3 regions of the Dechloromonas aquae genome follow, and region 1 is predicted to be linked to each of the others. Evidence: riboswitches for the same ligand, from Rfam matches in the RefSeq annotation. Region 1 holds a riboswitch; each other region holds the start of a gene.

Evidence for each region. Region 1 has a riboswitch for cobalamin ahead of bluB (5,6-dimethylbenzimidazole synthase). Riboswitches for the same ligand answer to the same signal wherever they lie in the genome.
Region 2: it holds a riboswitch for cobalamin, as region 1 does, so the genes downstream of both, VX159_RS07430 (TonB-dependent receptor) here and bluB (5,6-dimethylbenzimidazole synthase) in region 1, are expected to answer to the same signal.
Region 3: it holds a riboswitch for cobalamin, as region 1 does, so the genes downstream of both, VX159_RS07440 (hypothetical protein) here and bluB (5,6-dimethylbenzimidazole synthase) in region 1, are expected to answer to the same signal.

Annotation. Positions count from the first base shown of each region.
Region 1 is NZ_CP144212.1:3,392,453-3,402,155, reverse strand. Features, by position in the region: gene VX159_RS15565 (diguanylate cyclase) at 1-173, opposite strand, end outside; gene VX159_RS15560 (ABC transporter substrate-binding protein) at 170-1,075, opposite strand; gene VX159_RS15555 (SCO family protein) at 1,182-1,808, opposite strand; gene VX159_RS15550 (hypothetical protein) at 1,805-2,161, opposite strand; gene VX159_RS15545 (cobalamin-binding protein) at 2,223-3,014, opposite strand; gene cobD (threonine-phosphate decarboxylase CobD) at 3,148-4,140, opposite strand; gene cbiB (adenosylcobinamide-phosphate synthase CbiB) at 4,133-5,116, opposite strand; gene bluB (5,6-dimethylbenzimidazole synthase) at 5,113-5,889, opposite strand; cobalamin riboswitch at 5,950-6,130, opposite strand; gene VX159_RS15525 (cobyric acid synthase) at 6,187-7,701, shown strand; gene VX159_RS15520 (response regulator) at 7,709-9,097, opposite strand; gene VX159_RS15515 (sensor histidine kinase) at 9,094-9,703, opposite strand, start outside.
Region 2 is NZ_CP144212.1:1,620,097-1,629,799, reverse strand. Features, by position in the region: gene VX159_RS07430 (TonB-dependent receptor) at 1-2,020, opposite strand, end outside; cobalamin riboswitch at 2,171-2,416, opposite strand; gene VX159_RS07425 (SulP family inorganic anion transporter) at 2,569-4,302, opposite strand; gene VX159_RS07420 (methylated-DNA--[protein]-cysteine S-methyltransferase) at 4,527-5,381, opposite strand; gene VX159_RS07415 (DMT family transporter) at 5,378-6,262, opposite strand; gene VX159_RS07410 (PACE efflux transporter) at 6,573-7,034, shown strand; gene VX159_RS07405 (DcaP family trimeric outer membrane transporter) at 7,094-8,428, opposite strand; gene VX159_RS07400 (hypothetical protein) at 8,629-9,006, opposite strand; gene cobA (uroporphyrinogen-III C-methyltransferase) at 9,386-9,703, opposite strand, start outside.
Region 3 is NZ_CP144212.1:1,630,213-1,639,915, reverse strand. Features, by position in the region: gene VX159_RS07470 (response regulator) at 1-1,867, shown strand, start outside; gene VX159_RS07465 (S1C family serine protease) at 1,848-2,969, opposite strand; gene VX159_RS07460 (hypothetical protein) at 3,218-3,448, opposite strand; gene VX159_RS07455 (hypothetical protein) at 3,496-4,077, opposite strand; gene VX159_RS07450 (hypothetical protein) at 4,548-4,844, opposite strand; gene VX159_RS07445 (TonB-dependent receptor) at 4,992-7,097, opposite strand; gene VX159_RS07440 (hypothetical protein) at 7,222-7,800, opposite strand; cobalamin riboswitch at 7,965-8,164, opposite strand; gene VX159_RS07435 (hypothetical protein) at 8,340-9,703, opposite strand, start outside.

The DNA of each region.
Region 1 (9,703 bases):
TATTCGCTGATCGGTGCCAGATAGCGAACGGTCGATAAGGCCTTGGCCCGCAGTTCGTTTTCCAGGCTGCGGATTCCGCTGGCCGTGAAGAAGGCCACCAGGACGACGGAAATCAGCGTGCTTGGCAGCAGGGTCAGCAGCAACAAGCGGTAACGCAGGGTCAGTCCTCTCATCGTGCCTCCCGATCCTGCTGCAGCGCACGGCGCAGCGTGCTTTCGTCGGGCAGGGACAGGCCGAGGGACTCGGCGACATTCTGATTGATCGAAATTGCGAACTGGGTGGGGGGCATCGGGGGCGGCAGGCTGGCGCCGGACTGGGCAAGCAGTTCGGCGGTCTGGCGGGCAATCTGTGCCGGCGTCGAATACAGGCCGGCAAGGGCGCCAGCCTGAACGAAGGCCGAGGAAAAGGCAATCACCGGCTTTTGGTAACGGAAGCTGGTGACCAGGATGCTGCGGATGTTCTCCCGCTTGTAAATACTGCCATCCGGGATCGCCAGCAGGATGTTGTTGCGGGCAAACAGGTTATTAAGTGCCGGCAGCAGGTTGGTGTCGTTGTCGCTATCCTCGCTGTCAACATGCAGGCCCTGCTGTCCCAGGGCCTGGCGCAGCGCGCCGAACTGCGGTCGGCTATCCTGGCTGAGCAGCAGGCCGACCCGTTTTTGCTGCGGCAGCAACTGGCGGACAAAGGCGGCCAGGCGGCCAGGCGGCTGGTCGAGATAAATGGCCGAAATCCTCACCCTGAGCTTGCTGTGTTCGGCCAGTATCTTTTCATAATTTTGCCGTGGCAGCAGGACGGCAAGAATCGGTGTGTTGCCATGTCTAGCCAGCGCCTGGCGCAGTGCTTCGGTGCCGGCGGCGATGATCAGCTCGGTGCCCGGAGCCGGACCGGGGAATTGTTCCGGGCTGGCATGCAGGCTCAGCGGGAATCGGGCCGGATCGAGATGTTCCCCCAGTGTGCGCGCATACTCCGCATAGGGGCCGCCCTGCTGGTTCAGCACAAGCGCGACTGGGCCGCCGTAAGCCGGAGGCAACAGCAGCAGCAACAGCAGGGCGCGGAACAGGGCGGAGCGCAGCATGGGCTGGACTATAGCGCCAGCGCCTATGCCGGGCAATTGATCTAAAGGTAATAAGGTATTCCAGCGGAGCGAGTCCTTGCTTCTTCTGTGCCCCACAAAAGCAGGCTCAGTGTGCTGCCTGGCGACGGCGGATCGCGCTGCGGAGATGCTCTGCGATTTCCTGCGGCGAGGTGCCGTAGGCATATTTTCTGGCGACGCGGCCGTCGGGGCCGAGCAAAATCATGCCAGCGGCGTGGTCGACCGCGTAATTGCCGTCGCTGCCGGGAACCTTGGCATAGCGGATGCGGAAATTGTCGGCTGCGCGGCGGACCAACTGTGGGGAGCCTGTCAGTCCGAGAATCCGGCGGTCAAAAAATTCGGTGTAGGTCTTGAGCACCTTGCCATTGTCCCGCTCCGGGTCCACGGTGATGAAGATTGCTTGCAAGAGGTCGGCATCGCTGGCCAGCAACTTAAGGACTTCGGCCATTTCGACCAGGGTGGTCGGGCAGATGTCGGGGCAATAGGTGTAGCCGAAGGCGATCAACTGGTAGCGGCCGCGGAAATCCTCGTTGCTGACCGCGCGCCCCAGGGGATCTTGCAGCAGGTAGCGCGGGATGATTTGCTCGCTCTCTTCACTGTTACTGGTGAGCACATTGCGCTGCCCGGCCTGCTGCAGCAATTCCAGGCTGTGCTGGGCCTGGGCCAGGACCAGCGGGCTGACCAGGCTGAGCAGGAGCAGCCAGCGCCGGGTCACGGGCGTTGCGTCGCGAAGGCGCGGGCGAGTTCGCTTTCGGCAGCGTTTAGCCGCTCGACCAACTGCATTGCTTCCGGGCAGCGACCGCCCTGGCCTTGAGCGAGGAACGCGGTGTTGGTGGCGTGCTCGAAAATTTCGCCGTTTTCGCGGGTCTTGGGGGCGGTGGTGCTGACCGCATTGCGGGCGCGGCTGACGATTGCCAACTGCTGGCAAGCCAGGGCGGTGCCGTTGATTTCGCCGAGAACGGTCAATGCCGCCTTGCCGGCAGCTTCTGAGGGTTGCTCGCCAGCCTGGGCGGGCGTGGCGGCAAAGGCAAGCAGCGCGAGGCAGGGCAGCAGAAGACGGAGGTTCATGAACGGATGCCGAAGAAAAAGGATGGGTCGATTATAGACAGCCGCATCGGGCAATTTTTTCTCACAGATCAAAGAGCGCGCGTAGTTGCGGCAAACCTTCGCTGATCGCGACCGGTCCGGGAGTCAGGATCACGGCTGACTTGAGTTCGTGCAGGCGGCCGTTCCTGACCGCCGGAATCTCCTGCCAGCCGGGACGGGCGGCCACCCGTTCGGGGCGGAAATGCTTGCCGCACCACGAGCCGATGATGATCTCGGGAGCGGCGGCGATCACCTCGGCGGCACTCGGTTGGCGGTCGGCAGCCAGCGGTGAATAGGAGCGGGTGGCAAAGACATCCTCGCCACCGGCGATTTCGATCAGTTCCGAGGCCCAGCGCAGGCCGCAGATCAGCGGCTCGTCCCATTCCTCGAAATAGACGCGCGGCCGGCGACCATTGCGGGCGATTCGCTCCGCCGCCAGGCGTCGGGTCAGTTCGATTTCCGCCTCCAGTTCGGCGACCAGCGCCAGCGCCTTGGCTTCGGCCCCGACCAGTCGGCCGACGGTTTCGATCATCGCCAGAATGTCATCAACGCTGCGCATGTTGAGTGCGTAGACCGGAATTCCAGCCTTGATCAGATCGCGCGAAATATCGGCTTGCAGGTCGGAAAAGGTCAGCACCAGGTCGGGTTTGACGGCGAGGATTTTTCCGATGTCGCCGCTGGTGAAGGCAAAGACCTTGGGTTTTTCCTTGCGGGCCTGCGGTGGGCGCACGGTATAGCCGGAAATGCCGACGATCCGGTCCTCTTCGCCCAGCGCGTAGAGCACTTCGACGGTTTCTGTGGTCAGGCAGACGATGCGTTGGGGCAGGCGGGGCATGGTGGCGGATGAGTCAATGGGAAAGGCGTGCGACCGGGGCGAGGGCACAAAGTTTCCGACGGGCATCGCTCCGGCCGTCTTTCACGGTCGACCGCCTTTTCTTGCCAAAAAGCCGGTCGACCGTGGAGTGGCGTCAGCTTGTCTGCCAGGCCGTCAGCGCAGCCGTCAGGCGTTGCCAGCCGGCTTCGTCGGCCGGCAAGCCGCAGCGCAGCAGCGCTTGCTCAGGAAAATTGCGGACCAGGATGCCGCGCGCCGCCAGAAAATCGGCCAGTTCGCCGGCGCGTTCGCTGCTCAGTGTGGCAAACAGCGGCGTATGGCGAACCTCGCCGCAGCGTCCCAGCAGTTCCGCCAGGCGTTCCCCCGCAGCACGCAGGCGGGGGCGGGTCGCGCTTTGCCAGGCATGGTCGGCGAGCGCCAGCCGGGCGACCTCGCGCGCCGGGCCGGAAATCGCCCAGGGGCCGAGTGCCTCGCGCAACTTGTGGCGAATTTCCTCGGGGGCAAAGAGAAAGCCGACGCGGGCGCCGGCCAGGCCGAAGAATTTGCCCAGTGAGCGGAAGACGATCAGGTTTGGTGCCGCCGCGCTGGCCGCCTCCGGGGTCACGCTCAGTTCCGGCGTGCAATCGACGAAGGCCTCGTCGACAAACAGCCAGCCGCCGCGTTTCTGCAATTGCGCAGCGGCTTCAAGCAGGCCTTCCCGCGATTGGGTGACGGCGGTTGGATTGTTCGGGTGGCAGCAGAGCACGTAGGGGGTGACTGCGCTCAACGCTCGGGTCAGCGTTGCATGGTTGAGCTGGCGCAGCTTGTGTCCGGCCTGTTGCCAGGCGTGCGGGTGCTCGGCATAGAGCGGGCCGAGGCAGGCAATCGCCGCGTGGGGAAAGAGTGCCGGCAGCATCTGGATCGCCGCTTGTGAGCCGGCCAGCGGCAGCAATTGGTCGTTGCCGTAATACGCGGCGGCAGCGGCTTCGAGGCCATCGTCGTCTTCCGGCAGGCGGTTCCAGACGCTGGCCGGCAATGCCGGCACTGGCCAGCCCTGCGGATTGATGCCGGTCGACAGGTCGAGCCAGTCGGCCAGCAGAATGCCGTGGCGGGTAGCGGCAGCGCGCAGGCGGCCTCCGTGTTCAAGCATGGATGACTCCGGTAAACAGCAGCAGCCCGTGTCCCAGGCCCAGCAGCAGCAGCGCGGCCAGCCAGCCGTGCAGCGTGCGCCGGACCAGGGCGATGGCCCGTGCCAGATCATTGCTGCTCGGGGCCGGGCCGCAGCCGAGCGGCGGGCGGATTTCCTCGTGGCCGTGGTAAATCGCGGCGCCGCCCAACTGCACGCCGAGGCTGCCGGCGCCGGCAGCCATCACCGGTCCGGCGTTGGGGCTGTCCCACCCGGGCGCCTGCCGGCGCCAGCAGGCCAGGGCCTGCCGGGTCTGGCCGAGCAAGGCATAACTCAGCGCGGTGAGCCGCGCGGCGGGCCAGTTGAGCAGGTCGTCGATTTTCGCGGCGGCCCAGCCGAAAGCGTTGAAGCGTTGGTTGCGGTAGCCCCACATCGCATCCAGCGTATTGGCCAGCCGGAACAGGATGACGCCGGGGGCACCGCCGACGGCGAACCAGAACAGGGTTGCGAAAATTGCATCGTTGCCGTTTTCCAGCACCGATTCGACGCCGGCCTTGGCGACGCCGGTCGTATCCAGCTGGCTGGTGTCGCGCGAGACGATCCAGCCGACCTTGACCCGGGCGGTCGCCAGATCGCCAGCGGCGAGCGGGCGGGCGATGGCTTCGGCGTGCTCGATCAGGCTTTGCGCGCCAAGCGCGAAGTACAACGCGATGACGTCGACCAGCCAGGCCAGCGGCGTCGGCAGTACCTGGCGCAGCAATAGCGCAAAGACTGCAAAGGGCAGCACCGCCAGTCCCCAGGCGAGGACGCCGGGGCCGCGCTGGCGGCGGTTGAGCAGGCGTTCGAGAAAATTGGCGTAGGTGCCAAAGCCGACCAGCGGATGGTAGCGGCTGACTTCGCCGAAGCGCCGGTCGAGACCGACTCCGGCCAGCGCCGCCAGCGGCATGGCCAGCGCGGGCCAGGCGGCGGCGAAGATCGCGGCGGCGGGCGTAGAACTCATCGCGGGAAGTGGCCCCGAGTCTGGATGTCATCCTGCAAGCGGGCGACGGTAGCGGTGAGCGGGTCGGCCTGCTGCGGGTCGCTGCCACCCCAGCGGTCGTAATAAAGCAGGTCGGCGACCGGCAGCCGGGGTAGCCAGCCGGCTTTTTCCAGCTCCGGCTTGTCGTGAAAATGGCTGACATAGCCGATGCACAGGTAGGCAATCGGCACGATTTCCGGCGGAATGCCGAGTGCTGCCTGCAGCTCCGGCTCGTTGAAGATGCTCACCCAGCCGACTCCCAAACCTTCTGCCCGGGCGGCCAGCCACAGGTTCTGCACGGCGCAGACGCTGCTGTAGAGGTCCATGGTCGGGATGTGGGTGCGCCCGATGACCACCGGGCCGGTGCGTTGCCGGTCGCAGGTAATGCACAGGTTGATCGGCGCTTCGACGATGCCTTCGAGTTTCAGCTTGCTGTAAATCTGGCGCTTCTCGTCGGGAAACATCGCGGCGGCTTCCTCGTGGGCCTTGGCGAACACCCCACGCACCTGCTGCTTGACCTCGGGCGAGCGGACGACGAGAAAATTCCACGGCTGCATGAAGCCGACCGACGGCGCATGGTGCGCCGCCAGCAGCACGCGGGCCAGCACCTCTTCCGGCACGGCCTGCGGCAAAAACTGGCCGCGCACATCGCGGCGGCTGAAAATGGTTTCATACACGGCGGCACGGGCAGCGTCGGAAAAGGGCTGCGCTATCGACGAATCGGATTGGGTCGCTTGCGGCGAGAGGTTTTCCATGGATTCCCCTTCTGGAAAATGCGGCTGCCTGGCCTTGCAGTCGTGTTGCCGGCATGCGGCCGGCGGTTGCGGTCTCCCGGCCGGTCTTCTGACTCGGGTTCTGCCGGCGGCTGCGCCTTCCCGGCTGGGCGCCAGTGGCATCTGCAGCATCCGTCCCCCTCACAGCGTTGGGCACGTGGCGGAATCGCACCGCCTTCCCGATTCTCCATCCGTCGATGGCACCGAGAGACTTGCCTGAACCATTCAGGCGGGGGCGATGGTGCCATAATTACGGACTTTTTTCACATCGTCGTTGCCATGTCCGCTGCTCAGCCCGCCGCCGTTTCCTGTTCGACCCTGATGGTGCAGGGCACTACTTCCGATGCCGGCAAATCGACGCTGGTTGCCGCGCTATGCCGGATTCTCAAGCGCAACGGCGTCGCTGTCGCTCCGTTCAAGCCGCAGAACATGGCGCTCAACTCGGCGGTGACCGTCGATGGCGGTGAAATCGGCCGGGCGCAGGCGCTGCAGGCGCTGGCCTGCGGCCTTGAAGCGCATACCGACTTCAACCCGGTGCTGTTGAAGCCGACCACCGACAAGAAGGCGCAGGTGGTGATCCACGGCAAGGTCGCCGCCGATCTCAACGCCCGCGACTATCAGGAATACAAGCCGCGCGCGATGCAGGCGGTGCTGCAGTCGTGGGGGCGGCTGACTTCCGCTTACGAGGCGGTGCTGGTCGAAGGCGCCGGTTCGCCGGCTGAGATCAACCTGCGTGCCCGCGACATCGCCAACATGGGCTTCGCCGAGACCGTCGATTGCCCGGTGATCCTGGTCGCCGATATCGACCGGGGTGGCGTTTTCGCCCACCTGGTCGGGACCCTGGAACTGCTCTCGCCGTCCGAGCAGGCGCGGGTCAAGGGTTTCGTGATCAACCGCTTTCGCGGCGACATTTCGCTGCTCGAATCCGGCCTGCGCTGGCTCGAAGAGCGGACCGGCAAGCCGGTGCTCGGCGTCTTGCCCTATCTGCACGGGTTGATGCTCGACGCCGAGGATGCGATTGCGACTGCCACGGTCGACGGCAAAAAAGCGGCAAAACTGCGCGCGATTGCGCTGGCCTATCCGCGCACCTCCAACCACAACGACCTCGATCCGCTGCGCCTGCACCCGCAGGTCGACTTTTCCTGGATCAAGCCCGGCGAGCCTTTGCCGCCGGCCGACCTGATCGTGCTTCCCGGCTCCAAGGCGGTGCGCGGCGACCTCGACTGGCTGCGCGCCCAAGGCTGGGACGCAGCGGTGGCGCGGCACCTGCGCTACGGCGGCAAGGTGATCGGCCTCTGTGGTGGCTACCAGATGCTCGGGCGCCAAGTGCATGACCCGGACGGCCGCGAAGGCGCGTCCGGCTCGACTGCCGGCCTGGGTTTTCTCGACGTTGAAACGACGCTGGAAGCCGAAAAGCAGTTGCGCAATGTGCAGGGCCGTCTGGCTTTTGCCGGAGCGACTGCCGCCGCAATGAGCGGCTACGAAATCCACCTCGGGGTGACGCGCGGCGCCGGTCTGGCGCAGCCGGCGGTGTGGCTGGCTGCGGCCGAGGGCGAGCGGCCGGATGGCGCCTTGTCCGCTGACGGGCAGGTCCTCGGCACCTATTGCCACGGCCTCTTCGACCATCCCGAGGCGCTTTCGGCGCTGCTCCGCTGGGCCGGTGCCGGCGAGGTCGAGCGGGTCGATTTTGCCGCCCGCCGCGAGGCCGATCTCGACCGCCTGGCCGATTCGACCTGGGCGGCGCTGGACCGGCGGCGGATGGCGGAACTGCTGCCCGGTTACCCGCTCGCTTGAGGCGTTTTCAGGTCGCGTCCGGGGTTGCGATGGCGGCTTCGCCGGGCTCGGCCTGGCTGTCGCGGACGCGGATGCGTTGCAGTGCGACTTCGCGCTGCAGATTGCGCAAATCGGCCTCGCGGCCGTACAGCGCGTAGTACTTGCGCAGGGTGGCAAAGACTTTCTTGGCGTCGTGGCTAGAGAGCAGGTGTGTCGCCTGGGTGTCGGCGAGCAGGTCGTCGCCGACCGACAGCGCAGCGTGCAGCAGATCGAGGTGGGTCGCGGCATCGAACGGCGTCGCCATCAGCGCCGGGCGGAGGCCGGCCAGTTTGGGCTTGCCCTTGCTCGGCAGGGTCAGGGTCAGCAACGCGTAGTAGCTGGCCTGGATTCCCAGTTCGCTGTAGAGCAGGTCGCTTTCCTTGATCGTGTACAGGATTTTCTCGGCGTTGATCGGATCGTTGGCGGCCAGATAGCTGCGTACCAGCGCCAGTTGATCGGGCAGGGTGATTGCGCCGGGCATGGTGTCGTTCTCGATCACGTCGGCCATTGCCGTGCGCGCCGTCTCGACGTCGCCGTTGAGCGTCGCGGCTTCGGCCAGCAGGCGCTTGCGCAGATAGTTGCGCGGCGTTCGCCGGGCAACGTCGTCGAGTACCCGCTGGGCCTCGGCATGATCGCCCTGGGCCATGCAGATCTGGGCCTTGAGGTCGGCAGCATCGAAGAAGTGCGGCGCGCCGGCGACCACGCGCTCGATTTCCTCGCGCGCTTCGCTGGTCCGTTGCTGATGGTGCAGCGACCGGGCGACGCCGGCCTGTGCCCAGGGGAACTGGTAATTTTCCAGGATCGCCCGATAGGCGGTTTCGGCAGCGGTGGCATTGCCGCCGGCGAGCATGGTTTCGGCCTGCTGGCGCATGATTTCGTAGCGGTACTGGCGGCCTTCTTCGTTTTTCGCCAGCTGGCCGAGGGTGGTCAGTGCGCCGGGGTAGTCGCCGTTGCGGCGCAGCCGGTAATAGGGCGAGAAAAACTCCTTGCGCGCGGCGACGCGTTCGAGGCGGAACAGCAGCTTGTCCGGCGAGAAGGGCTTGATGATGTACTCGTCGGGTGCCAGTTCGACCGCCGAAACCACCTGCTCGTAGGCCTGTTCGCCAGTGACCATGATGAAGATCGCTTCGTCGGTGAGCAGGTTGAAGCGGCGCACCTCTTCCAGCAACTGTTGGCCGGAGCGGTCCTTGCCCAGCATGTAGTCGCAGAGGATGACATCGGGCGGGTTGTTGCGGATGCGATAGAGCGCATCCTGATAGCCGACCGCGAACTCGACGGCGAAGGCACCGGCGCTCTGGGCGATGGTGCGCAAGGCTTCGCGCGCCATCGGCTGGTCGTCGACGACGAGAAAGCGCTTTTTCGAGAAATCGACGCTCATGGCAGGGTCAGGGTAAAGACGGCGCCGCCAAGACGGCCGCCGTTACTCAGTTGGAGGTGGCCATGCCGCTCGCTGCGGCGGTGCAGTTCAGCCAGCCGGCCTGCCAGCAGCAGGCCGCTGCCGGTAGTTTGCGGCGGCAGTTCGGAAAAGCCCGGGCCGTCATCCTCGACGCACAGCTGGAGGCCGTCGGCATTGGTGCGGGCGCTTAGCCGGACCCGCTGGCGGGCGTGGCGGCAAGCATTCTGCAAGGCATTGTTGAGCATGTCGGCAACCAGATCGCGGGCGCAAACCCATTCGTCGAGGACCTGGCAGTCTACCGTCAGTTCGAGCCCGCGGGCAGCAAATGGCGAACGCTGGGTCAGCGCTGCTTCGGCACAGAGCTCGTCGATCCGGCAGGGCTGCAGCGCCAGGCGGGCATCGTGCTGCATCAGCCGGTAGGCGGTAAGCAGGCGGGTCAGCCGGCCGGCAGCGTTTTCAATCGCCTGCCGCGCTTCGCCGAGGTCGATGCCGTGCCGAGATTCGCGTTCGGCGAGCTGGCTTTCGGCGATCAGCAGCTGGTTGCGCGCATCGTGGATGCCGGAAGCGAGGGTGTCGAGCAGTTTTTCC
Region 2 (9,703 bases), 1.8 Mb from region 1:
GGCGCAGCGTGGTCTGGCGATTGAGCTGCCAGGCCAGGCTGGCATCGGCGACGGTATAGGCGGCAAGACGCAGGGTGTTGGCGTTGTCGGCAAAACGCTGGCCGACGTGGCGCAGACCCAGCGAGGCCTGCCAGGCGCCGACCCGGTAATGCCCCCACAGGTTGGCGACCAGTTCGGGCACGTCGAGCGGCGTGTTGCCGGCACGCGACACGGCGGCGGCGCCGACCCGCTCGTTCAAGTCCTTGAATTCGGCCTGCAGGCGGGTGATGTTGCCCTCAAAACGCCAGTTCTGCCATGGCGTCAGCGCTGCCGCCAGTTCGATCCCCTGCGAAAACTGGCTGCCGCCCTGGACCGACAGCGCGGCGTTGTTGGGATCGCGGGTGACGATGTCGTCCTTGTCGATCCGGTAGAAGGCCGCGCTCCACTCGCCCAGGCCTTGAGCCAGCGTCTGCTTGATCCCGACCTCGACCTGCCGGCCCCGGCTGAGCTTGAAATCGGCGTTGGCCAGGTTCAGCGAAATCATGGAAGTCACCGGATCGTGGCCGCTCGCGACCTGGGCGTAGAGGCTGGTATCGCGAGTCAGGAAATGCGTCAGGCCAAGGCGCCAGGAATTGCCCTGCAGGGTCCGGCTGAAATCGCTGCCGCTGACCAGTTCGTCGCGGTTGATCGCCGCCCGGTCGTGGCGGAAGCCGGCCAGCAGCAGCCAGCGCTCGCCCAGTTGCCAGGCGTCCTCGGCATAAAACGCATTCAGGGTGGTAGCAGTGTCGAACTTGGGCAGGGTCGGGTCGGGACTGAACCACTGGCCGTGCGCCGGATTGCGGATGGCAACGCTGGAGCTGCCGCCATAAGGCGCATTGTTGGTATGGCGGAAATTGACCCGCGCGGTTTCCCAACCGAAGACCGCGCGATGCCCGCCCTGCTTGAGGCTGGCTTCGAGGCGGTTGCCGGTCTGCTCCAGATCGTGCTGGATTTCCAGATAATCGCTACGGTCGACGCGGTTGGCGGGCAAATTCAGCTTGTAATTCTCGATATTCAGCCAGCGCCGCTTCGATTCCAGATAGTAGGCTTCGTTGCTCAGCGTCCAGGCCGCGTTCATCTGCCACTCGGCGCGGGCGCGCAGGCGGGTGTCGGCATAGCGGATCACCGAGTCGTCGGCGTTGTAGTTCTCGCGCCGCAGCTCGGGCAGCAGGCGGCCGTTGTCGTGCGGCGTGCCCCAGTAGCGCTCGGGGCGCTGCAGGCTGTAGTCGGCGCTCAGGTCAAGCTTGAACTCGCTGTTCGGCTGCAGGCGCAGCCGGCTCATCAGCTTGCCGCCCTGCGAATTGCCGAGGTCGCGGTAGCCATCGATGTGCGTACCGTAGGCATCGACGCGGTAGCTGGCGATCTCGCCCAGCGCACCGGTGGCACCAACGCCAAGGCGCGTGAGGCCGTCGCTGCCGAGCGCGACCATCGCTTCCTGCGCGGCCACCCGGCTCGGCTCCTTGCGTACCGCGTTGATCGTCGCCCCGACCGTGCCGCTGCCATAGACCACCGACGCCGGCCCGTGCAGCACCTCGACCCGCTCGTAACCCCAGCTGCTGCCAGGATAGTTCTGGGTGCCGGCACCGGTCTGGACACGGACGCCATCCTCGGCGATGCCGACCGAGTTGGTGCCGGTATAGCCGCGCGCCGAAAACGACAGGCCGCCGGTGCCGCCGGAACCGATGTCGGTGATCCCGGGAGCGCGGGTGATCGCCTCGCGCACCTGGAAATCGCCGCGTTCGCGCATCTGCTGCGCATCGACCGCGCTGACGCTGGCCGGCGTCTCGCGCGCAGTCAGGCCGGTGCGGGTGGCGCTGGTGGTGGCGTGGTCGAGGCCGAGCGTGCCGACCTCGCGGCCGGCGCTGACTTCAACCGGCGCCAGCTGGACCGGCGCGGACTGGGCGGCGGCAAGCCAGGGCAAGGCGCCCAGCGTGGCAACAAAAAGCGGGCGCAAGGACGGCAGGTTGGAACGGGAAAATACGGGTGAAAAAGGGTAAGACATGGTCAGACAAGCTCCGGATGCGACCGTCTGCCCGCCGATGACGACCCCTGCCCGGCCGCTGTTCCCACGGGACGCACGCGCGCCAAGGCAGTTCTGCCGCCATCCGCAACCCCGCAGACGGTCCATTGCATTCGCCGGCCGCAAAGCGCGGACGGCACGAAGGCGACAGGCCGGTCTCCGGGCTTGCCAGTCTTGAATCACCGCCTTCCCGCGTCGTTCGCGCACCCGGAGAGGGTCACGTTGCGACGCAGTGGCTGACAACCGTTGGGGTCGTCGAGGTGATTCCGCACTGGCTTACCGTTGCGGGGGCAGCCGAGGAATTGCGGAGTACGCGCACCTCGTTCCCGTTTCACCCTGCAGCTCGCGCTGCCGGGCACCTGTTGCCGTTTCCGCATGCTTCAACTGCCGGGCGCACGCGGTAGCCCTGAAAAACGAGGCGCGATCTTAGCCGAAAAAATGCCGTTGCGGGCAAGCAGCAAAAAATCGCGATTGCTGCGGTCGACCGTGAAAATGGCCCCAAGCCCCACAACCGCGCGGAAAAACGCGATTCAGCCCGGATTCGCCGCCGGGTCGGTGGCCAGACTGTCAAAAGCTGCGCTGGCCGACAAGAACACCTCGCCCGAGAGTTCCTGCCACAGCGCAGTGCCCTGCAGTCGATCCTGTACCGGCCCCTTGACCTCGGCCAGATGCAGACGCACGCCGCTGCGGCCGAGATCGCGGTCGAATTCGGCCAATGCCTCAACCGCCGTCGCGTCCATGCGGTTAACCGCGCTCATCACCAGCACCAGTTCGCGGCAACCCGGCTGTGCCGCCAGTTGCTGGCGGATTCGCGTCTCGATCGCCGCCAGATTGCCGAAGAACAGGCTTTCATCGATGCGCAGAAAGAGCACCCCCGGCAACGTCTCGACCCGATGGCGGTCGACGTTGCGGAAATGCTCGCTGCCCGGCAAGCGGCCGATCACCGCGATATGCGGCTGGCTGGCGTGAAAGAGCAAGGTCGCCAGCGACAGCAGCACGCCAAGACCAATCCCGACATCAACGCCGAGAAAGATCACGCCGCAGGCGGTGCCCAGCCAGGCGCAGGCGTCAGCGCGGTCGTAGGCCCAAGCCTGACGCAGCGCGGCCAGGTCGATCATCGACCAGGCCGCGAGCACGATGCTTGCCGCCAGCACCGCCAGCGGCAGACGCGCCAGCCAGGGCGCGGCCCACAGCACCAGCAGGATGGTGCTCAGCGCGGTGACGATGCTGGCCAGCTGGGTCTGAGCACCGGCGGCGACATTCACCGCCGAGCGCGAAACGCCGCCGCCAACCGGCATGCCGCCATAGACCCCGGCGACCAGATTGGCGATGCCGAGGCCGCGCAACTCGGCGTTGGCGTCGATCCGCTCGCCGCGCTTGACCGCCAGCGCCTGCGCCATCGACAGGTTCTGCACCATCCCGACCAGGGTCATGGTGCACGCCGGCACAAAAAGCAGGCGCAGGATGCCCCAGTCGGGCGGGGTCCAGTCCAGCGGCGGCAGCCCGGCGACAATCTGGCCGATCACCGCAACCGCAAAACGCCGATCCAGCTCGCCGTAGCTCACCGCCAGCGTCGCCAGCAGCAGGAGCAGCAAGGGCTGCAGACGGACGACGAAATCGGCATGCGCGCCGCGCATCCCCAGCCGGCGCAAGCCGCCGCCCAGGTAGCGGCGGGCCAGCGCGAGCAGCAGCAGGCTGCCGCCACCAATCGCCAGAGTCACCGGATTGGTCGCCGGCAAGGCGCCGACGAGTGCTGGCAATTGCTCGACCACGCCATGCCCGGCCACCGGCACGCCGAGCAGATGCTTGCACTGGCTGAGCACGATCAGCACCGCCGAACCGGAAATGAAGCCGCTGGCCACCGGCCGGCTCAGCAATTGCGACAAAAAGCCCAGGCGCAGCAGGCCGCAGGCCAGCACCAGCGCCCCCGAGAGCAGGGACAAGGCCGCCGCCAGCGCCAGGTAGGCAGCCGAACCGGGCACCGCCAGCGGCGCCAGCACGGCATAGGTCATGATCGCGGTGATCGCCACCGGCCCCACCGCCTGCACCCGGCTGCTGCCGAACCAGGCATAAGCCAGCACCGGAAAGATGCTGACGTAGAGCCCGTACTGCGGCGGCAAGCCGGCGAGCAAGGCATAAGCCAGGCTTTGCGGAATCACCAGGATCGCCACCAGCACCCCGGCGCTGAGGTCGGCCGGCCAGCAGGCGCGGGGATAGGCACGCAGCCACGCAGGCAGCAGCAAGGAAAGAAACGCGGATTTCATCGCCGGGGTTTTATCACGAGCCGCTGCAAAACGCATCTACGACCGGCGGTCACACCACAGCCGTGCCGGCCCGCCGCCTGCATCCTGCTGAGCGAGCGGATGCGACAGCCCAAGGCCGCATTTACGTACCGCCAAATTGAAGGAATCGGCGCCACGGATACATTCGCCGCACCGAGTCACAACGCATCGTGCCGGGAGCGTGGCTCCGCCCTGCTCGGCTCGGCCTATTGGCCGGTTTTGCCCGCCTCCCAGACCTGCAGCGCCAGCTTGCGCTCGACACCCCAGCGGTAATTGCCGCTCTCGCCGCTATCGCGGATCACGCGGTGGCAAGGGATCAAAAAGCCGATCTGGTTGGCGGCCAGCGCCGACCCGACGGCCCGCTGGGCCTGCGGACTGCCGATGCGGTCGGCAAGCTGCTGGTAGGAAATCACCCGGCCGAATTCGGTGTGGGTCAAAGCCTCCCAGACCTTGACCTGGAAATTGGTCCCGCGCAGCAGCAAATGCACCTTGCCGCGTACCGGCGTCGTGGGAAAGATTTCCGCCAGCAGACGCCGGGCCTGTTCGTCGTCGCGGCGATGTTGCGCGTGCGGCCAAGCCTGCGACAGCTCGGCGAGCATCGTCGCTGCTGCGTCGATGACAAAGGCGAAATGGCAAACCCCGCGCGGAGTCGAGGCCACCAGAACCTCGCCGAACGGTGACTCGGCAAAGCCATGGACCATTTCCAGCCCCTGCCCGCCGGCCTTGATTTCGCCCGGCGTCATCGCTTCGCAACTGACCATCAGGTCGTGCAGCCGGCTGACGCTGCTCAAGCCGATTTCCTCGCTGACGGCCAGCGCCGGACGGGCTGCCCGCAGGCGCGCCCTGGCTTCGGTTTTACTCAAAAACTGCAGGAAGCGCTTGGGCGAAATCCCGGCCCATTCGGCGAACAGCCGCTGCAGATGAAACGGGCTGACGGCAAGCTCCGCCGCCAGTTGCTCCAATGTCGGCTGCTGCCGGTAGTTTTGCCGGAGGTAGGCAATCGCGCGGGCGACCAGCGCGTAGTGCCGTTCCTGCCCGGAAGGAATCGCTCCCATGTTCATCCCTTTTTCGCCCCTAGCGTTGCCGGCGAAAAGCCGGTCACCAGGACGGTTCCGGCAAGAATCGCCAGGCCGCCGGCGAAGGTATGCCAGCCGACCGACTCGTTGAGAAAGACCACGCCCCAGAAGATTCCAAACACCGGGATCAGGAAGGTCACGGTCAAGGCCGGCGCGGCACCGATGTCCGAAACCAGCCGGAAGTAGAGCAGATAGGCGATGCCGCTGCAGACGATGCCGAGCGCAGCCACCGAGAAAAGCACTGGCGGCGCAGGCGTGGCGACCAAAGGCGGCGCCAGCAAGGCGAGCGGCAGCAGCATGGCGGTGGCCGCCCACATGCTGCCGTGGGCATTGGCCAACGGCTCGACCGAGGGTGCCGTTTTGGTATAGGTCGAAGCCACCCCGTAAGAAGCGGCGGCGCCGAGTGCGGCCGCCACCGCCAGGCCACCGCCGGCCGGCAGCGCCAGAGTTTCCACCCCGGCCACCAGGGCGACGCCGACGATCCCGAGCAACATCCCGAACATGGCCCCGGGCGCGGGACGCGACTTGAACCAGAGCGTCCCGACCGCCAGCGCCCACAGCGGTGCGGTGGCATTCAGGATCGCCAGCAAGGACGCGGAAACGGTTTGCGCGGCATAGGCAAAGAGCAGAAACGGCACCGCCGAGTTGCAGCAACCGAGCATCAGATAGTGCTTCCAGCAGCGGCGAACCGCCAGCGGCTTTCTCAGATAAAAGGCAATTGCCAGCAGGAACAGCGCCGCCAGCCCGACCCGCAGGAAAATCAGCCGCGCCGGCCCGAGTACCGGCGCCCCGATCCGCATGAACAGGAAGGAAGCGCCCCAGATGGCAGCCAGCAGCAGCAAGCGGGAAAGATCGGCAGGCGTCATGGCAATGTCGCAGAATGAATCAAGGCAGCAGGATAGAGGATCGTCGGACCGGCCCACAATCCGATTCTTGCGCGGGGACGGAGGTTCGCTGCGACACGCTGCCACCGGCGGTTTTCTGCTTTTTTCACGGTCGACCGTGAAAGCGGGCATTTTTCCGGCCGCAGCCGGCGAACCTTGCCTGCACCGCAACTCCGCATCATCTGCCGGATGCTGCGTGCTGACATTCGGTTACAAACCGGGCCGGCGCTTTCGGCTAGCCTCGATCCTTTTCCCGCTTCAGCCTCTGCGCGCTCCACGCGCCGCTCATCCGATGTCGTCCTCCCCCCAACTCCGCAGCCTGCCCGACCGTATCCGCCAGGTGGCGCTGTTTGAAATCGGCGGTCTGCTGCTGATCACCCCGCCCTTCATCTGGCTGAGCGGCATGCACGCCGGCGATTCGCTGCTGCTGCTGGCCCTCGTCGCGCTGCTCGCGGCGCTGTGGAACGCCGCCTACAACACCGGCTTCGACTGGCTCGAAGGCCGCCTCACCGGCCGCCCGGCCGACCGCCGTCCGGTGTTCTGGCGGGCGGTGCACGCCATCGGTTTCGAAACCGGCCTGCTGCTCGCCAGCCTGCCGCTGATCGTCTGGCTGACCGACATGAGCTGGCTCGAAGCCCTGATTGCCGACATCGGCCTGGCGCTTGCCTACGTCGTCTATGCCTTCTTCTTCAACCTGGCTTACGACCGGATCTTTCCGATCCCGGCGGCAGCGGTGGCCGCCAAGCGCGCATAAAAAACAGGGGCCCGCAGGCCCCTGTCGATCTTCCGGCGCAGATTCGGCGCGGGTTCGGCTTAGTAGAAGCTGTAGCGGACCGAAGCGTTGATCCGGCTCTGGGTACCGACCTCGTTGTTGAAGGTGGTGCGCTTGCCCCAGGCGTATTCCAGACCGAATTCGGCGTTCTTCTCGAAAGCCCAGAAGGTATTCAGGAATACCTGCTCGATGCGGCGGTTCGGGAACAGATCGGCAGCACCCAGGCCACGTTGAGCGACGTTGGCGACCTCGTCGCGATCAAAGACGGTCTGGCTGGCGATCAGATTGCTGCGGAACTTGGCGTTCCAGGCGTGGGTGTAACCGACGTGCCAGCCGTAAGCCTTCCACAGATGGATCGAGTTGGAGGCTTCGGTAGCGCCCTGCACCAGCGAGTTGAGCATGTAACGGCCGATGCCCTCGCCACCCTGGATGCCGGCGACCAGCGTGTCGTTGCCCAGCTTCAGGCTGCCGCCCAGCCCCAGGCCGTAACCGCGCTTGGCGTGGTTGTCGTTGCGGTATTCGAGGCTGACGGCGCGCAGCGACAGGTGGCCGCGGTCGCCACTCATGGTCCAGTTGGCGACGAAATCGGGCGAGCGGTCGAAATCATTCACGCCCGGTGCCGTCGGGAAGGACAGGCTCTGCGAATTTTCAACCGACAAGGCCAGCTTGGAGGTCGCCAGCGGGATGGTGTAGCGGATCTGCGGCTGGCGCAGCAAGGCGGTGGTGCCCGGCGGGTTGAAGTCGACGGTATCCGGGAAGGAGCCGAGGTCGGAGAAGTTCGACCAGGTCTGGCCGACCAGCAGGTTGCCCAGCTGACCGTAGGCGTGACGCAGGCGGAAGGTGTTGGAGTTGGTCGCCAGTTCGCCCTGGAACTGGTTCGGCGCGTTGAAATCGCCCTCGACCTTGGTCAGCAGCACGCCGCTGGAAGTCTGCGTCGCGGTTTCGAAGCCAATCCGCGAAGTGCGCGCGGTGGCGTAGGTCTGGCCCTTGTGCGAACGGCCGGTGCTGGCCTTGTCGAAAGGCTGGACGAACAGCGCCGAAGCCCAGTCGTTGTTGTTGATGTCGGAATTGCGGCCCTTGAAGTCATGGGTCGCGTCGAGCTGGGCGTAACCATAAACCTTCAGCGAGGTCTCGGTCCCCGGCAGCTTGATCGAGCCCGGCAAGGTGCCGGCGGTCACCACATTGGCCGGCACCGCTGCCGGAGCGGCGGCGGGGGCGGCGGCAACCTTGGTCGCTTCGCGGGTTTCGAGTTGTTCCAGACGCTGCTGCAGCTGCTTGACCAGCACTTTCAGGTCTTCGACTTCACCGGCAACAACGGGCTGGGCAACGGCCAGGCCGAGATTGGCGATAAGCAAGGCACAGATTTTGAGTTTCATACCAATGGTCTCCATCCTTATTCAGGATCATTTAATTGGGATAACGAAAAAGGGAAAGGCGGCGTGCCCCTGGCCGGAAGAAGGAACACCTACTGCGGGTTAAACCAGTCGATTCCGACGCGGGACAGTGCCGCCAAATACCTGATTCGAGCGCTGTCGATTGTAAGGGCTCCCCATAAGCCCCCCTAACCCGAGCCCATTCAAAATGAATTAAAACTGCCCTTTAAATGACGCAATGCATGATCTTTTGGCAAATATGAAACAGGGGTTTTCCCCGATTGCCCCCCCCAACGATCACCGCAAACACTCGCGAACAGCCGCCCGATACCAGCTCGGCAGGCACGGATCACCAGCAAAAAACCGCCAATTTTCACGGTCGACCGTGAAAATTGGCCGATTTGGCCCACTCCGCGAGGCAACCGCAGGCCCGCCCGATACGCTGCGTTGCCCGCCGTGGCAAAAAGGGAATCGCTCCGCCCCGTTCCTGACCTGAAATCGGCAGTCGCGATGCGGCGATAAACACAGTGGCGGGAAAAAGAAATTGAAATGAACCCGGTCGAACTGAAATACCCGCTCATTTAATTAAACCTTTTGAACTAATCACCGCCGCTCGGGCCGCCCCGACCGGCCATCCCGAATCGCCTTTTATTGCGCAATTTACCGCGCCTGGATATTCCGATGATTAACCGACGGGCACGACAGAATCGGAAGGATGCGGGGAATCGCTGCCAGGATTTTCCTGGCCGCAAGGTATTTCACCGATATTCACTGGCAAACGGCATTAATTCCTGCACATCAGCGGCCACGGTGCCCATCCCGGCGACAGGGGAAACAGGCGATCTGCTGCGCCAGGCCAGAGGCGGCAAAGGCGCATAAGCAGCGCTCCACGGGGCAGGCCGGCAATGAAAATGGCAGCGCCTTCCGGTCGCTGCCATTTTGCCGCGAGGGAGCGGACGATTACTTGCCGGCCAGACTCACCACGCTGCCGATCACCAGCAAGGTCGGCGATTTGATTGCCTGCTCGCGGACGACCTGCGGCAGGGTCGCCAGGGTCGCGTGGTGCAGCTTTTGTTCCGGCCAGGTGGCCTTGTACACCAGCACCGCCGGGGTGTCGCCAGGCAGGCCGTGGGCCTGCAGTTCGCGCGAGATGGTGTCGACGCCGGTAATCCCCATGTAGATCGCCAGGGTCTGGTTGGGCTGGGCCAGGCCGGGCCAGTTGAGGTCCACGCTGTGGTCCTTGAGGTGGCCGGTGACGAACAGGCAGCTTTGCGCGTG
Region 3 (9,703 bases), 1.8 Mb from region 1:
AATCGAAGCCGGCCGGCTTGAAATCAGCCCAGCGCCTTTCGATCTCAGCCAGGTTTTCCACACCCTCGGCGTAATCGCCAATGCCGCCGCCAAAAACAAGGACATCGATGTCCTGTTCCGGATCGCCCCCAACGTTCCGCACGAACTGATCGGTGACTCGCTGCGCCTGGAGCAGATTCTGATCAATCTGACCAACAATGCGATCAAATTCACCCAGCAAGGGCATGTGGTGGTGCATGTCGAACTTGAGGAACTGACCCCCAGCCACGCGGCGCTGCGTTTCGATGTCGAAGATAGCGGCATCGGGATCAGCGAGCAGCAGCAACAACATTTGTTCCGCCCCTTTGCCCAGGCTGAAAGCTCAACCTCCCGGCGCTACGGCGGAACGGGGCTGGGACTGGTCATCTCCCGGCGCCTCGCCGAAATGATGGGCGGCCGCCTCGAACTGCGCAGCCAGCCAGGCGTCGGCAGTACCTTTTCACTGCACTTGCAACTCCCCCGTCAGCACGACGAAGACCGCCCCTGGGTGATCGTCCCGGAACATCTGCAAAAGCTGCGCCTGCTGATCGTCGACCCGAACGAACGCAGCCGCAGCGTCACTTTCGAAATTGCCCGCTCGCTGCACTGGCATGTCGTCGCACTCGCCGGTGCCGACGAGGCGATCGATCGCCTCGAAGAAGCCATGTTCTGCGGACAGTCTTTTGACCTCTGCCTGCTCGCAGTACAGCAGGAAGAAGCCGCCCGGGAACTGGCCCGACGTCTGCGCGATGAAGTCCCGCAAGAACTGCAGCCACGCATCATCCTGTTGGCCAGTCAGCCGGAAACCCGCCTGATTGCAGAACTGCGGGAAAGCGTCCAGGTTGCGGCCATTCTGCTCAAGCCCTTTACCCCGTCCGCCCTGTTTGAAACCGTCAGCCCCTTCTTCCTGATCGGCCGGCAAGAAAGCAGAAGCGACGGCGAAGCCCATAACGACTACCGGGGCCAGGCCCGCATTCTGGTTGCCGAAGACAACGAACTGAACCAGATTCTGATCAGCGAACTGCTTTCGCGCCGGGGCCTCGAAGTCTGCATTGCCAGCGACGGCGAAGAATGCCTGCTGCAACTCGAAAGCAACCCCGACGGCTTCGACCTGGTCCTGATGGACATGCAGATGCCCGGCATCGACGGACTGGAGGCAACCCGGCGACTGCGCGCCGACCCGCGCTTTGCCGAACTGCCAGTTGTTGCATTGACCGCCAATGCCCAAGCACAGGATCAACGCGCCTGCCTGGCAGCGGGGATGAACGACTTTCTCAGCAAGCCGGTTGATCCCCGACAGCTTGAAGCAACCCTGCACCGCTTCCTGAGCCATCTGATTCCGGCACTGACGCTGCCAGCCAGCCCGCTCGACGAGCCAGTGCGCCCTGCCATCAGCCAACAACTTGCACAAGCTCAGGAACCACATCTCAACAGCAGCGAAGCCATCCGCCGCATGGATGGCGACTTCGGGCTCTACCGCGAAATGCTGCAAGCCTTCGCCAAAAGCTATCAGGATCTGGGCGACCGCCTGCGCCGGCTTGGCCACAGCCCCGACCGCGACCAGGCGGTGCAGCGTCTGAGCCACACCGCCTGCGGGCTGGCTCGCACCATCGGCGCCGAACACCTGGCCGAGCAAATCCGCTCGGTTGAACTGGCCAGCAGCGGGCCTGACGACACCCGATATGCACAACAACTCGACCAGTTGCTGCCAGCTCTGGAAGAGGAATTGCTGGCGGTACTCGACGAAATCAGCAGTTGCGTGCAAGCCGAGGCAGGCTGGATGCCGACACTTCAGCCAACAGCAGACGATCCAGAGGCCAGCAGGGAAACTATTCCGGCTGCAGGCTGATCTCGACCGTCAGCGGCTGACCGCGCCGCAGCACCCCGAGGCGGACGCGGTCGCCGATCTTGAAGTCATCAAGGCGGCGCGAGAGATCGCGCACCTTGCTGACCGGCTGGTCTTCGACGGCGACAATCAGGTCGCCGAGTTCGATCCCGCCGTCGCGGGTACGCCGTGCCGCCTGCAAACCGGCCTGTGCCGCCGCCGAATCCCTGGGCACGCTGAGCACCGCCACGCCATCCACCGCAAAAACCCGCTGGATGCGCTCGTTGAGCGCCTCGTCGACACCGATCCCAAGCGCCGGCCGCAGGTAACGCCCGTGGCTGATCAATTGCGGCACCACCCGGTTCACGGTATCGACCGGCACGGCAAAGCCGATCCCGGCGCTGGCGCCGCTCGGGCTGTAAATCGCGGTGTTGATCCCGATCAGCCGGCCGGCCGAGTCGAGCAGCGGCCCGCCGGAATTGCCGGGGTTGATCGCGGCGTCGGTCTGGATCAGGTGTTCGATGCTGCCCCCGTTTTCGCCGCCCAGGCTGCGGTCGAGCGCCGAAACGATGCCGGTGGTCAGCGTCCAGTCGAGACCGAAGGGATTGCCGATGGCAAACACCTTCTGCCCGACCTTGAGTTCGGCGCTGCTGCCGACCGGCACCGGCGGCGGCCGCTTGAAGCCGACACCGATCTTGAGCACCGCAATATCATGTGCCGGCGACGCGCCGACCAGCCCGGCGCGGAAGCTGCGCCCGTCGGCCAGCTTGACCGTCGCTTCGCTGGCCTGGTCAATAACGTGGAAATTGGTCACCACATGCCCGGCATCGTCCCAGATGAAACCCGAGCCGGTACCGCGCGGCACGCGCTGCACATTGCGCGTCCAGAAATCGACCACCTCACCCTTGGTGGTAATGAACACCACCGAATCGCGGGCATTCTCGAACAAGCGGATCGTCGATTGCTCATCCGCCGCCAACTCGCCACGCGCCGCCACCGTACGCGGCTGCGCCTCCGGGCGCAGCCCCAGCCAGCCCAGCGGATCGAGCCGCCCCTGCCACAACATCATCAGCAAGGCCGAAGCCAGCGTCAGCCAGAGCAGGCGGGAAAGAAAGCGGTCGGACATCGAAACTCCTCAACACCGAAACGGTGAAAAACCGGAAACCGGTCAGTTGACCGTGAATATGGCGATCAGTGCGGGAAATTCAAGCGTGAAACGTCTGGCGAGCAAAGTGTGCAGAACTGACCGAAGTAACCCGCTAGCTGATCAACTGCGTTGAGTGCTATTTCCGCTTGATCGCGGGATGAGTTGAGCAGGTTCTACAGAGTTGATGCAGGACGCCACAGATGGATTAAATACCTCTACCTTTCAAGTTACTGCCCATTATAAGTCAAAATAAACTTAATGATTGCATCGTGCAAATCAAAACCATCTCTTCCATCTTTAAATAAAACAATAAAAGCAAACACATACAATGGAGACAACAAGTCCATCTCCAGAAACCTCTCTCTCCAATCCTTCGCTTTATGCGATGTATTTTGACTTAGGCTTGACAACCCCGCCTCCTTCACTTCGGCCAAACGATTAACTTGTTCATTATCCATAAAAATAAATAACCTAAAATAACCAACAACACTATACCAATATAAATTTAATGATGGGAGAGGCCACTAGCCACTAATTTCTTGTGTAACGAATCGAGAGTTTGAGAGCTAATTTTTGAGGTTGCAGAGAGATGCATTACGTCACCATAGATCGACTCATATTCAATATTGATTTCAATTGGCTTACCTCCAATTAGCTTTACCAACTCCACCATACACATATCATATCCATCAGCATTTGTAATAGAGAGAAGTGGCATATCCGACCCTGCTCTTATCGCTGTCTCTCCCTTTGGCCATCCTGTTGCAAAGCAACTAGAGTTTAGTGTTGTCGCAGATAGAACTTCAGACCAACGATCTGAGCCAAATCCACTTGCAACCACATTCCCAGAACTTACCGAAAAACCTTTAACAATCGCAGGCCCGAGTCCATCATTGGACAAATATATACCATTGCGCCGTTCTTTCCCTTCCATGTATGGCGTAACCTGAAGAATTGGCATAACCGATTTTCGATTATGAACTCGGCTCACATCAACTTGCTGCCATGCAAATATGGCCGATAAAATTGAAATAAAAACAGCAGATACAGGTGCCAGTGACCGCTTTAAAATACGAGCAACCGTCATAAATATTAAATAAAATCAGAAAAAATTAAAATACATAGAATAGAAATTAACAGGACACCCAAAAACAATTTGAGCCATCCGTAAACATGCCCAGATAGCCAGCTTGAGGCCTAAAATATCTAACTTGGCACACCAATTCTGATGCTTTTGGGCGAAGTTAGTTGCCTTGAAGGTCATTTTTGGAGCTTAAAAATAGTTTTTAAGCACCCTGTTAAACAACCGCTTTCATGCACTCCAGACAATGTATAAATTCTACGATTTAAACATGCGAGATATCGGTTGATCCAGCTTGTCTGACGGCGAAGTATGGTTGAGCCATGTTGACTCGGCAACTGGTCTGATCGGTGCAACGCTTGCGCTATCCTATCTGTAGATACAAGGCGTCAATCTACCCGGTATGACCATCCGGAGTGGCCCGAAAACCCGCCCCACCGCCCGTCGACCGTGTTAACCGCCCCAAAAACGAAGCTTCAGGTCTTCCCCCGCCAGCGGGCGAACCACTCCGCGCTGCATTCCGGGCGGTCCTCGCTTTTGAGCAGGCGCAGGTTGAGGACCATGTTTTCCAGCACCAGTTTGGCGGCGACGGCGAGCAGGACGCGTTCGCGGGCTGAGGCGTCGAGGATTTGCGCCTGTTCGGAGATTTCGCAGACCTGGGTGCAGACCAGGCTGCGCAGCGCCTCTTCGTCGCAAGGCAGGTCCGCGTAATCGATCGGATCTTCGGCCTCAACATCGCGCATCAGCGCCAGCAGTTCGTCGCTCGACAACATGGCTTGCTCCCCGGTGGTCAGTGTCGATGCGGTTCTGACCACCGGAACGGCCACAAGTGCCGCTGCCTTTGCGCCCTTGCAGGAGCGCCTTCACGGTCACTGCCTCGCGGCAAGGTCCCCGTCGGCGCTGCCTCTTGGCCGCGTGGTTCAGAACATGATGCGCATACCCAGGCGCAGCGAGCGCGGTTCCAGCGGGTGCACCAGGCGGCCGTCGAGGCTGCCGCCGACGCCGCAGCCGCCGGTGCCGGCCAGTGCTTCGCTGCGGGTGCAGGCACCGCCCCAGTATTCGATGTCGTTGGCCTTGCGGTCGAACAGGTTGAGCACGTCAAGAGTGAATTGCAACTTGTTGCTGACCCGGTAGCCGGCTTTCAGGCTGGTCATCCAGAAGGCCTGCGATTTTTGCGCCCCGCTCTCTTCCAGCGCATAGGCGCCGAGGTAACGCAGGCGCAGGCCGCCAAACCACGCGCCGCCGTCGTCCCAGGTCAGGCCCAGCGAGGCGGTGAGCGGGATCGCGTTGGGCACCTGGCGGCCGCCGTTGATTTCTTCCTTGAAACGCGCCTGCGACCAGGCCACGTCGGCATCGAGAATCATCCCGTTGCCCGGCGCGTAGTAGTTGGACCACTCGACACCGTGGCGGCGCGAAGCACCGCGCGGCTCGGTGACGCCCTCGTCGCCGATGAACACCAGTTCGGAGGCCAGTTCCTTCTGCCACAGCGTCAGGCTGCTGTTCCAGCCGGGCAAGGGATTGACCCGGACGCCGACCTCGCCGCCCTTGGCCTTGACGATCAGCGGCACCGGCTCGGCCGCGCTGCCGTCCTGCGGGTTGACCCGCGCCGTCGCGCCGCGCACGTCGTTGCTGTGGAAGCCGTGGCCCCAATTGGCGTAGAACTCGCTCGGCCCGAGCAAATTAAAGGGGCCGAAAACGACGCCAAGCTTGGGACTGGTCTGGTTGGCGCTGACTTCGCCGCCGTTGCTGCCATTGTTGGCGCCGGCCAGCGCCTTGGCCTGCGCCCGGAACTGATCGTGGCGCAGGCCGGCGCTGGTGCGCAGCCAGTCCTGCCACTGGGTGCGCAGCTCGGCATAGAGGCCGAGGCTGGATTCGAGAATGCGGTCTTCGCGCACGGTCTCGGTGCGGCGGCGGTTCTCAGTACGGTGCAGGCCGACCTTGGCGATCCGGTCCTGGCGGAAATCGGCGCCGAGCGCCAGTTCACTGTCGCGCCAGTTCGGCCCGAGGAACCAGCGTTGCTCACCGGCACCGCCCCAGACGATGCGTCGGTCGGCCTGTTCGTGCTGGTCGCCGTTTACGCCGCTGATGTAACCGGAAGGCCCGGAAAACAGGTTGAGGCCGTAGTCGATCACGTAGGCATTAGCCTTTTGCGCACTGTTCTCGCCACTGCGCGCCCATTCGCCGGACAGGCTATAGCGGTGGGTTTTGCCACCGTCGTTGGCGCCCAGCGGCGCGTAGCGGCCAATTTCGCCGCTCTGGATCGCGCGCTGCGGCACGTGTTCGGTCGCCGTCCAGTCGGCGCGGTAGAACATCGCGGTCAGCGCCAGGCCGTTGCTCGCCGAACCTTCCGAAAGGCGGAATACCGCGTTGTGCTTTTCCAGGTTCTGCGCCTGAGTCCACGGGCCGTCGTAGCCGGACACCTCGGCTGCCGAAAGCAATGTGTAGCCGTTCTCGAAAGTGTGGCTGCCGGCCGCCAGCAGGCGGCGGAAGTTGCGCTGGCCGAGGCCAACATCGACAAAGGAGGCCGGCAGGCGGCGCTGGTAGTCGATGCGGCTGCTGCCGGCGGTGACGAAATCGCCGTCCTCGGCGGCATAGACGCCCTTGCGATAGCGCACCGCGCTGACCAGTTCGGGGATCAGGAAATTGAGGTCCATGTAGCCTTGGCCGTGGGCGTGAGTGCGCATATTGACCGGCATGCCGAGCACCGTGGTCGCGAAGTCGCTACCGTGGTCGAGGTTGAAGCCGCGCAGGAAATACTGGTTGGCCTTGCCGTCGCCCGAGTGCTGGGTGACGATCAAGCCGGGCACCGCCTCCAGCACCTCGGCCGGACGCAGCAGCGGCCGGTTGGCCAGCTGCTTGCCAGTCACCGTGCCTTCGCTGGCGGTATCGGCAACGCCGACCAGGTCCTTGCCGCCGCCACTGACGGTCACCTCCTGCAAGGTCGGAATGCCGGCGGCGCCGGCGGGCAAGGCAAAGGCGGCGAGCAGCGCAAGCCCGAGCGGCTTGCGGGCAAGATTGAAGTGCATGGTTTTCTCCCTGTCGTGATTTTGCTTGATTGGCTTGAGTGGCGGGATATTTGGTCGAATTAAGCGGAAAACTGGCAGTCGGAGTCGCCGCCAAATTGACCACTGAATTCCCGGCGGGCTGGCGCTAGCGCAGGGCCTCGACCGGATAGCCGAGCGCGTCGCAGATCCGGCGCAGCGGTAGATGCGCCGCCGGTACGGTGCACGAATCGTCTGCCGGCTCCGTTGCAGCCCCCATGGCAGACCCCATGGCAACCTCTATTGCTGACCCCGCAGCAGGCTCGGTCGGCAAGTCAGCCGCCGGATGCGCAGCCAATTGCCACTGGCGAACGCCCAGGGCGCGCCCCATGCGCAGTCCGCGCGCCAGCAGCGCCCGGCCGACGCCTTGCTGCCGCCAGCCGGCAGCGACGCTGGCGGCAAGTTGCGCCTGACGCCCGGCCAGCCGCAGATGCAGCAGGCCGACCAGAACGCGTTGCGAGGAAAAAGCGCCGATGCACAAGTCGCGGCGGTAATCGAGGCTGTCCACATAGGCGGCAATCGCCTGCGCGGAAAGCGGTGCAGCAAACAAGGCCACCTGCGCCTCGGCATCGAGCGCGCCGAGGTGGGCAGCAATTTGTTCGCCATCAAGCGCGGCCAGACGGCGCACGCGGACATGCGGCAGGACAGCCGCCAGAGGCGCGACGGATAAGGCAGGACAGGCCGACATCGACAGACTCCGCAAGCGGGACGGGAAGCGGTGATCTGGCCGGCAGGCGGTAGCGCGGTGGCACGTGCCCGGAGCCGAATCGACACGGTCGACTCGCCGGAAACGCCAAAAACCCGCAGCGCATTGCGCCTGCACCTTTCGCCAGGGACACCCCGCCCCATCGTTGGTTGAAAGAATGTTGCGGCAGGTCTCCTGGCTCTCGGTTCATCGCCCTGGCCCGCCTTCCCGGAAAATCTTCCAGTGGCTTGAGGGGCAAGGACTCGCCGATCACAGTTGCGGGGGCAGCCCCGGATTTCGACCTTGCACAGGCCGGCACCGGATTCCCTTTTGATCCCGTTCGGGAACCATCAACAATGCCCGGATTGTAAACACCGGCAAGGACAATGTCAAAACAAAAACACTAGGGATAGTAGAAAACATACAGAGCAACCACTACCAGTTGTGCCCATGGCAAAAAACGCCCTTGACCACGGTCGACCGTGGTCAAGGGCAATTTTCATCCGGGCGGCACGGCTTCAGCCGCTGCTCAGGTCGCCGCCTCAGTCGCCAGCCACGCCCGCCCGCGCCACCGAACGCCCGCGCAGGCGGCGCCAGCCGAGCACGCTGCCGTAGCCGACCAGGCCGATGCCGAGCAGCGAGAGCGCGATCACCAACCCGTCGCGCAGCCCGGGCCAGGCGGCCAGCGGCGGAAAGTCGAGCCGATGCAGGCCGTGGTAGAGCCAGCGTTGCGCGGCGCTATCGCGGCTGGCCAGATGCACCAGGCGGGCGCTGGCCGGGTCGAGATAGACCCGGGTTGAAGCGGTGTCGGCAAAACTCAGGCGCAGCACCGGGAAGACGCGCGGATGATGGCGCAGCGGGTAGTAATCGGCGTCGCCTTCGCTCAGCCAGCTGGCCGCGAACGCCACCCCGGGGCGCAATTCGGCCGCCGCCGCGAGCAGGCGGGCGCTGTCTACCGCCGGAGAAAGCCGCTGTTCACGGTCGACCAGCAGCGAAGCCGCTTTTTCCCCGGCCGCCCTGCCCTCGCCCACTGTGCCACCGGCTGCCTGGCTGGCCCGCTCACCAGCCGAACGAGCCGCAAATCCAGTCACCGTCACGGTCGCCAGCCCAGCCGACGCTTCGGCCACCGACTCAGCAGCCACCGACCTGGCGACTACCGACCCAGCTGCCGAGTCCCCCACTATCTCGCCCACTGCGCCGGCAAATTCGCCGCGCAGTCGGACCAGCGGCTGGCCGGCCAACAGCCGCCATTCGCCGCTTTGGCTGCCGGCCGGCAAGATCGGGCGCCAAGCCAGCGCGGCGGCATCGAAGCGGCCGCCGGCCAGCCCCTGCTGCTCGCTGCGCAGGTCCGGCCCGGCGGCCCAGCCGAACGGCGCCAGCGACAGCCAGCCGCTGAACAGCCAGGTGCAGAGAAAGACCCCGCCGGCCAACCCGAGCAAATGGTGCCAACGCTTGGCCGGATCGCGGTAGGGACTGACCCGGCCGTCGCGATACGGCCGGCGCAGGCACAACCGTTGACAACCCAGCCACAGTCCGCTCAAGCCGAGCAGCAGCGCCAGCGCCGCCAGCCACAACACCGTTTGCCGCCAGACCTCGCCGAGTTGGCGCAAGGCGGTGAAGTAGAGCCAGTGGCTAACGCTGCCCAGCCAGTTCCAGGCGCGTTCGCCGGCCGCCGTGTCGAGCACGATCTCGCCGCTGTCGCGGCCGACGTACCAATCGCGGCCATCGGCCAGTTCGACCCGATAGAACGGCCGCCAGGCGTCGAAGCGGCGGTACACCGTCCATTGGTCGCGCTCCACCGGCTCGATCCGCGCCACCTCGCCGCCCACCCGCGCGACTACCCGCCCAGCGGCGGCTTCGCCGGTCAGCGGCGGCAGCAGCCGGCCGCTGGCGGCATCCACGGTCC